2 regions of the Sphingobium sp. SG1 genome follow, and region 2 is predicted to be linked to the other one. Evidence: riboswitches for the same ligand, from Rfam matches in the RefSeq annotation. Region 2 holds a riboswitch; the other holds the start of a gene.
The links. Region 2 has a riboswitch for cobalamin ahead of AC0KVN_RS11620 (TonB-dependent receptor plug domain-containing protein). Riboswitches for the same ligand answer to the same signal wherever they lie in the genome.
Positions count from the first base shown of each region.

Region 1: another riboswitch for cobalamin. It lies ahead of AC0KVN_RS14675 (TonB-dependent receptor plug domain-containing protein); the one in region 2 lies ahead of AC0KVN_RS11620 (TonB-dependent receptor plug domain-containing protein).

Region 1 is NZ_JBVVOJ010000006.1:57,899-62,071, forward strand. Features, by position in the region: gene AC0KVN_RS14665 (ABC transporter ATP-binding protein) at 1-223, opposite strand, end outside; gene AC0KVN_RS14670 (FecCD family ABC transporter permease) at 217-1,221, opposite strand; gene AC0KVN_RS14675 (TonB-dependent receptor plug domain-containing protein) at 1,208-3,064, opposite strand; cobalamin riboswitch at 3,236-3,477, opposite strand; gene AC0KVN_RS14680 (threonine ammonia-lyase) at 3,617-4,173, shown strand, end outside.
Region 2 is NZ_JBVVOJ010000004.1:183,636-187,808, forward strand. Features, by position in the region: gene AC0KVN_RS11610 (copper resistance system multicopper oxidase) at 1-368, shown strand, start outside; gene AC0KVN_RS11615 (copper resistance protein B) at 365-1,225, shown strand; cobalamin riboswitch at 1,288-1,532, shown strand; gene AC0KVN_RS11620 (TonB-dependent receptor plug domain-containing protein) at 1,724-3,712, shown strand; gene AC0KVN_RS11625 (PepSY domain-containing protein) at 3,715-4,173, shown strand, end outside.

The DNA.
Region 1 (4,173 bases), on a different contig from region 2:
CCGCCTGGCGCGACAGCCGCTCGACCGGCGTGCCGTCCAGCAGCGCGCGTCCGGCGGCCGGCTTCACCAGCCCCAGCAGCGCCCGCACCAGGGTCGACTTGCCCGCGCCATTGGGGCCGATCACGCCGATCAACTGGCCCGGCGCCATGGTCAGGTCGACGCCGCGCACTGCCAGATGGCGGCCCAGCCGGACGTCCAGTTGCTCGGTCGACAGGGTCACCATAGCCGCCGCTCCCGCATCAGGTGAATGAGGAAGACGGGCACACCCAGCATCGCGGTCAGCACGCCCAGCTTCAATTCGCTGCTGGTCGGGATGACGCGCACGCCGATATCGGCCAGGGTCAGCAGCACCGCGCCGCCCAGCATCGAGGGCAGCAGCAGCGCGGAGGGCGAGCGATCGGTCAGCGGCCGCACCAGATGCGGCACGATCAGGCCGACGAAGCCGATCGATCCCGTCACCGCCACCGCGCCGCCGACGCCGATCGCGACGCCCGCCATCAGCCGCAGCCGCGCCCGCGACAGGTCGACGCCCAGCGCCCGCGCGCCATCCTCACCCAGGGTCAGCGCATCGAGCGCGCGCCCGTCATAGAGCAGCAGGGCCGCGCCGACCGCGATACAGGGCAGCGCCAGCAGCAGATGGTCGATGCTGCGATTTTCCAGGCTCCCCATCAGCCAGCTCATGATCTCCATCGCGGCAAAGGGATTGGGCGACAGGTTGAGCGCCAGGCTGATCCCCGCCCCCGCCAGCGTCGCGACCGCGATCCCGGCCAGGATCAGCGTCAGCGGACTTTCCGACGGCCCGGCAAGCAGGAACAGCGCGCCGATCGCCGCCAGCGCAGTGACGATCGCCAGCAGCGGCAACGCCATCGGATGCAGTTCGGACAGGCCGAAATAGAGTGCGATCACCGCCCCCAGCGCCGCCGCATTGGACACGCCCAGCACGGCGGGTTCGGCCAGCGGATTGCGCAGATAGCCCTGCAATGCCGCGCCCGACAGACCCAGCATGCCGCCGACCAGCAGGCCGATCGCCATGCGCGGCAGGCGCAGGTCGATGATGATCGCCCGCGCCACCATGTCGCCGCCGCCCGCCAGCACCGCCAGGATGCGGGCCGGCGCCATCGTCACCGATCCCAGCGCGACCGACGCGATCGCCGCGACCAGCAGCAGGGCGATCAGCCCCGGCAGCAACAGAGGATGCCGCCGCCCCTTAGAAGCGGACACGCACGCCGCCATAGGCCGACCGGCCATAGGTGCCATAGCCATAGGCGGTGGCGTAATCCGCATCGAACAGATTGTCGATCCGGCCATAGACTTCCAGATGATCGCCCACGGGGAAGGACGCGCGCAGCCCGGCCAGCGCATAGCCGTCGAGCCGGCGCGCGTTGGCCGTGTCGTCATAGCTGTCGCCGACCATGGTCAGTGCCGCGCCGGTCGACAGGCCGAAGGACCAGAGATAGTCGGCCGACACACTGACCGCATTGGCGGCGCGGCGCGGCAGGCGATTGCCGTCGGTGGCCCCGCCCGATCGATCGCGCGCATCGACATAGCTGTAGGATGCCGCCACCGTCACCGCCTCGACCGGCTTCAGCGTCAGCGTCGCTTCCACGCCCTTGGCGCGGGTCCGGTCCAGATTGCCATAGATGTAGGTCGCATAATCATAGTTGATCTGGTTGCGGGTATCGCGCCGGAAGGCGGTCAGCGACAGCACCGCCTTGTCCCCGTCCAGGCTCTGGTCGAAGCCGATATCATAGCTTTTCGACCGTTCCGGCCGCAGCGCGCTGTTGCCGCTATAGGTGTCGTAGAGCTGATAGAGCGACGGCGCCTTGAACCCCTCGCCATAGGAGAGGCGGATATTGGTGGCGCCGGCGTTGGGCGTGTAATTGGCGTTGGCGCCAAAGGTGGTCGCGCCGCCGAACTGGCTATGATCGTCATGGCGCAGGCCCCCGGTGACGGCGAGGCCGGCAAGCGGCTTCACCACCGCCAGCGCATAGACGCTGTCGATGTTCGCCTTCGCGCTCGCTATGTCACCAAAGCCGAAATACTCATAGTCCGGCCGCTCATGCTCATAGCCGAAGATCAGCCTGGCCTGATCCACCGGGGCATAGACGCCCTCATATTCGAAGCGCAGATTGGTACCCGAATAGCCATAATCCGGGTCGGTGCCGCGCACGAAATAATAGTCGCGGTCGTTGCGCATCCAGGTCACGGCGGCACGATTGGTCAGCTTGCCGTCCAGAAGCGCCAGGTTGATCCCGGCATAGCCGACATATTGGTCCAGCTTGCTGACATCGCTGCTGTCGGCCGGCGCGCCGAAGAAGCTGTCATAGTCGAGATCGGCATGGATATAATAGCCGCGCAGGTCGAGGCTGAGCGTGTCGGAAAAGGCGATCTTCAGCTTGGCGTTGGTGGCGATATTCTCATAGCCATCCTTCTCCACGCCGCCGAACGACCGGCCGACCGAGGAAATTCCATCGGTGTTGAAATAGGCGACGCCGACGCCGCCCGACACCGCGCCGCGCGTGCCGGACACATCGGCCTTGGCATTCAGCGTGTCGCTATAGCCATAATCGGCCGAGGCATTGACCTCGAAACCCTCGCTCGGCGCGCCGGTCATCACATTGACCACGCCGCCGATCGCCTGGCTGCCATAGACGACCGAGTTGGAGCCGCGCAGCACTTCGATCCGGCGGATGTTGCCGGTCAGCAAATGGCCGAAATCATAGCCGTCGCCGATGCCGCTCGGGTCGTTGACCTTGACCCCGTCGATCAGCACCAGCGTCTGGGTCGTCTCCGCCCCGCGCAGCGACACGCCGGTCACGCCGCCGGTGGAGCCGTTGCGGCTGAAACGGACGCCCGGCGTGGTGGCGAGCAGGTCGACGACATCGACCGCCTGGCGCGTTCTGATCGTGTCGGCATCGATCACCGTGATCGCCTGGCCAACCTCGTCGCGCGGCTGCGCAATGCCCGAAGCGGTGACGACGATATCGTCATCCTGTGCCAGATCCTGGGCCAGTGCCGGCGTAGCGGCCAGCAGCGCGATCAGCGAAATCCCCAACATCTTCATTTTATCGTCCCCCGGCGTCCGTCGATTTGGAACCGGGGCGTCCGCGCGAACGGTCGCTGCGTGAGGATCGGGAAGACGCCAGCGCCCCGCCCCACGCACCGATGCGGCCCCGGCCGCCATGGGCGTCGCTCGACGGAAACACCGCGCCATGGCCATCCCCTGGGCCAGGGCAAGAGCGACCAGACGCCGGCAGGTCTCCTGGCTCGCGGGTCAGGGCAGCGATGCGCCAGCCTTCCCGGACCTGTCGGTCCAGTGGCCGGTTCCGGCCCTCCCCTTTTGAAGAGCTTGGGAACCCTGCGCATCGCGCTCACCGCTTACAGTTGCAGGGACAGCCGCGGATTTGGAAGGGCTGCGCCCCCCGCACCGCATTCCCGTTTTCAGCCCATGCGGGCACCGGCGCGATCATGCGCGTCCGGGGCTTTCGATCACCCCGGCGCGCGGCCCCCATAAGCCAAAGCACAAGCCCTGCCAAGCGGGCCCGGATCGCCCCGGCGGATCGTTGCGCGGCGCCGGCGGGCGGCTATGCAGGGGCCTCTGACCCAAGGAGCCGACATGACCGATTCGCTTGCTATCACTGCCGCCGACGTCGCCGATGCCGCGCGGCTGATCGCGCCGGCGGCGGTCCGCACCCCGCTGATCGAGAATGCCGCGCTCAACGATTTGTGCGGCCGGCGCGTGCTGGTGAAGTTCGAGGGCGCCCAGCATAGCGGATCGTTCAAGTTCCGCGGCGCCTATAACCGCCTCGCCCGGCTGAACGATGCGGAGCGGGCGGCGGGCGTCGTCGCCTGGTCCTCGGGCAATCATGCCCAGGGCGTCGCCTTTGCCGCGCGCCTGCTCGGCATTCCCGCCACGATCGTGATGCCGGCCGATGCCCCGGCGATCAAGACCGCCAACACCCGTGCGCTCGGCGCCGAGGTCGTCCCCTATGACCGCTTCACCCAGAGCCGTGAGGCAATCGCCACCGCCCTGGCCACCGAACGCGGCGCAACGCTGGTCCCCTCGTTCGACGATCCCTTCATCATCGCCGGCCAGGGCACGATCGGCCTCGAAATACTCGACCAGGCCCAGGCCGCCGGCGCCGACCTCGCACAGATTCTCGTCTGCTGCGG
Region 2 (4,173 bases):
GGTCGCTCGACATCCACCTGACCGCGAACATGGAACGCTATATGTGGTCGTTCGATGGGGTGAAGCTGTCGGAAGGGGCCGAGCCGATCGCCTTCCGTCATATGGAACGGGTGCGCGTGACCCTGATCAACGACACGATGATGCCGCATCCCATCCATCTGCACGGCCATTTCTTTGAACTGGTGACCGGCGAGGCGGCGCATAATCCGCGCAAGCATACGGTGAATGTGCTGCCCGGCGGCAAGGTCAGCTTCGACCTCACCGCCGATGCGCTGGGCGACTGGGCGTTCCACTGCCATATGCTGATGCACATGCATGCCGGGATGATGCGGGTCGTGACGGTCCGCCATGGGGAGGATGCAGCATGAAGCTGATCGCGCTCCTGCTGCTCGCCGCCGCTGCGCCGGTGCAGGCCCAGACCATGGACCATAGCCAGATGGACCATGGCGCGATGGGCCACAGTATGCCCATCACCGATGCTGCGATCCCACAAGGCACGGCCCCGCCGGTGCCGACCGATCATGCCGCCGACGCGCTCTATGACCCCACCGCCATGGCCCGCGCCCGCGCGGCAATGATCGCGGAAGGGGGCGGCATGACCTATTCGCAATGGATGCTCGATCGGCTGGAATATCGCGCCGGCAAGGGCGCGGATGGCTATGCCTGGGAGGGCGAAGGCTGGATCGGCGGCGACATCAACCGCTTCGCGGTCAAGAGCGAGGGCGAGGGAGCGTTCGGCGGATCGCTCGAACGGGCCGAGGTGCAGGCGCTCTACAGCCGGGCGATCGACCCCTGGTTCAACCTGCAGGCGGGTGTGCGGCAGGATTTCGGCGAAGGGCCGGACCGCAGCTATGCGGTGATCGGCATCGACGGCCTGGCGCCTTACTGGTTCGAGGTCGGGGCCGAAGCCTTTCTGTCGACCAGGGGCGACGCCCATCTGCGGCTGGAGGCGAGCTACGACCAGCGCATCACCCAGCGGCTGATCCTGCAGCCCGCTGCCGAGTTCAATCTGGCGGCGCAGGATGTGCCCGAACTGGGGATCGGCGCCGGCCCGTCCGATATCGAGCTTGGGCTGCGGCTGCGCTACGAGATTGCCCGCGAATTCGCGCCCTATGTCGGCATCAATTGGGAGCGCAAGCTGGGCGATACGGCCGATTATGCCCGTGCCGCCGGCGATAGGTTGTCGGCCACCAGCCTGGTGATCGGCCTGCGCGCCTGGTTCTGAGAGGCGCTTGCAGCCCGCCTGATATTCGATTATCGATCCCGCCGATCCTGCGCCGCACGGCATGGGATCATGATCGCGCCGGTGTCCCGAAAGGGGCTTAATAGGGAATGCGGTGCGGACGGGTGACTGTCCAAATCCGCAGCTGTCCCTGCAACTGTAAGCGGTGAGCGCGATGTACATGTGCGGACGGCAGAATGACCGATCCGCCAGCCACTGGGCCGGACGCTAAATCCTGCGAGGCCTGGGAAGGCCGTGCATCAAGCGATGACCCGTGAGCCAGGAGACCTGCCGGCGTCTGGTCGCTCTTGCCTTGGTCCAGGGGATGGCCGCGGCACGGTAACTTCCGTCTGAGCGACGAACGAGCGGCTGGGGCCGCTGCGACAAACGCGCGTCGGTTGCCCTTGGGCGCCCGGCCGGCGCGTGTGTCGGACGTTCGCGTGCGTGCCGCTCGTGAAGGTTGCCCCCGCCCGTCGAACGCGGCGCCGGATGGGGGAATAAATGAAGTCCAATATCGTTTCACGGGCCGCTCTGGCCCTTTCGCTTGCCTTTGCCTCGCCGGCTCTGGCCGATGAGGCGGAGGGCGACAGCATCGTCGTCACCGGCACCAGCCTGGAAGAGACGCTGCCGCAGCAACTGTCGCGCTATGGCCATGCCATCGAGGTCGTCACCGATACGCAGATCCGCGATGCCGCCGCGATCGACACCGCCCGCGCGCTCGAAGCGGTGCCGGGCCTGTTCATCCGGTCGCAGTCCGGGCCGTTCAGCTATGTCGACATCGCGCTGCAGGGTTCGCGCACCAAGGATGTGCTGTGGACGATGGACGGCATTCGCCTCAACAACCGCCTTTATGGCGGCACCTCGCCCAACGACACCATGGCCGCCAGCATGATCGAGCGGATCGAGGTGCTGAAAGGCGGCGAAAGCCTGTTCTACGGCACCCAGGCGGCGGCCGGCGTCATCAATGTCGTCACCCGCGATTTCAGCGACGATCTGGGCGGCCAGGTCAATGCCAGCCTCGACAGCTTCGCCGGCACCAGCCTGGACGGCTATCTGCGCGGCGCGATCGGCCAGCATCGCTTCGTCGTCTGGGCCAATCGCAGCCAGTCGGACGGCTATCGTCCCTATGACGTGATGCAGCCCAGCGCCACCGATCGCGCGCGCGGCTATGATCTCTGGTCGGCGGGCATCAAATATCAATATGATATCGCGCCGGACCTGCGCCTCAACGCGCTCTACCAGCATACCAAGGCTGATCTCGACAATATCAGCGCGACGCGGACCAGGCAGAGCCGCAACGACCGGAACGAGGAAGTGGCCAGCCTGCGCCTCGACTATACCGGCGAGGATGGCGTGCAATTCTTCCTCAAGGGCTATTTCCACGACTGGAAGACCGCCTATGTCCAGATCCGCAATCCCATTCCGGCGGGGCCGCCACAGGTCATCTACCCGGCCGGCACTTTCTGGGGCTATCAGGATTATGGCGGCAGCGCGGTGGTGCAGCTCAACATGCTGCGCGGCATCGACACGCTGATCGGCTATGATTTCCAGAGCTTCAACGGCCGCGACGACGTCCTGCTGATCGCGCCGACCGATGAACAGGTCCATGCCGGCATCTTCCAGCTGCGCACCAATGACGAATTGTCGAGCAAGGCGCGGATCGCCGCGGGTCTGCGCTACAATAAGGCGAAGGGATCGGAAAAGACGATCTGGAACGTGTCGGGCCGTTATGATGTCAGCGACGCGCTGTTCGTGGAGGCCAATGGCGGCACCTCCTTCGTGCTGCCCGACGCCTCGCAGCTTTATGGCAATGATCCCTGTTGCGAAGTCGGCAACCCGAATTTGAAGCCCGAGGAGAGCCTGAACCTCAACGCCGCGCTGGGCGGCGCGCTGGCCGGCGGAGCGATCCGCTGGAAAGCGACCTGGTTCAACCGGCGCATCACCGACCTGATCGACACGACCTATGATGATCCGGCCTTTCCGGAAGGCACCTATATCAACGTTCGCGACAAGGTGCGGGCCAGGGGTGCCGAGCTGGAGCTGAACGCCGACCTGACCGGCGGCTGGGGCCTGTCGGCCAGCTACACCTATTCGCGCGTCCGAAATCAGGGCAGTTCGGTGCAGCGCGATCGCAATCCGGAACAATATGGCCGCGCCGCGATCGTCTATGCGCCGGAAACGGGCCGCTTCGGCGCCAATCTGTCGGCCAATTGGGTGGGCGATGTCTGGTCGACCGCATCGGGTTTTGGCCGGATGAACTATGGCAATTATGCCGTGGTCGATGCGGGCGCGCATCTGTGGCTGGATCAGGCGCGGCGCAACCGGTTCGGCATCAATGTCGAGAATCTGTTCGACCGTGATTACGCCTCCACTGGCTATCGCTCGGCGGTCAGCGATGCGGGGGTATTGGACGGCAGCAACAGCCGCTTCCTCTACTTCTACCGGGGCGTGCCGCGCACGCTGCGGGTCAGCTATGGCCTGAGCTTCTGACCATGTTGCGGCCGGTCCTGCTGCTGCATCGCTGGCTGGGCATCATCATCGGCGCCGTCATGACGCTGTGGTGCCTGTCCGGCTTCGTGATGCTTTATGTCGACTATCCGCGCCTGACACCGGCCGCGCAGCTTGGGGGGCTTGCGCCTCTCACCCTGTCGGCCGGGCAAGCGGGCACGCTGCCCGATACCATGGCGCTGTCCGCCGCCCGGATCGAGATGATGGCCGGGCGGCCTTTGTTGCGGGTGACGCCGGCGCTCGATCCGACGCGGACCATCCCGCAGATGCGGGTATCCGCCGGCACCCATGACTGGGCGTCGGGGAAACCGGTCGAGCAGGTCGATCCGCAAAATATCCACAGGGTGGCGCTCGAGTTCGGCCGCAACAGCGCCATTGCCGGCCCGGTCGGGAATATTGCCCAGACCGAGATGGACCAGTGGACGGTCCAGACCTTCCGCCGC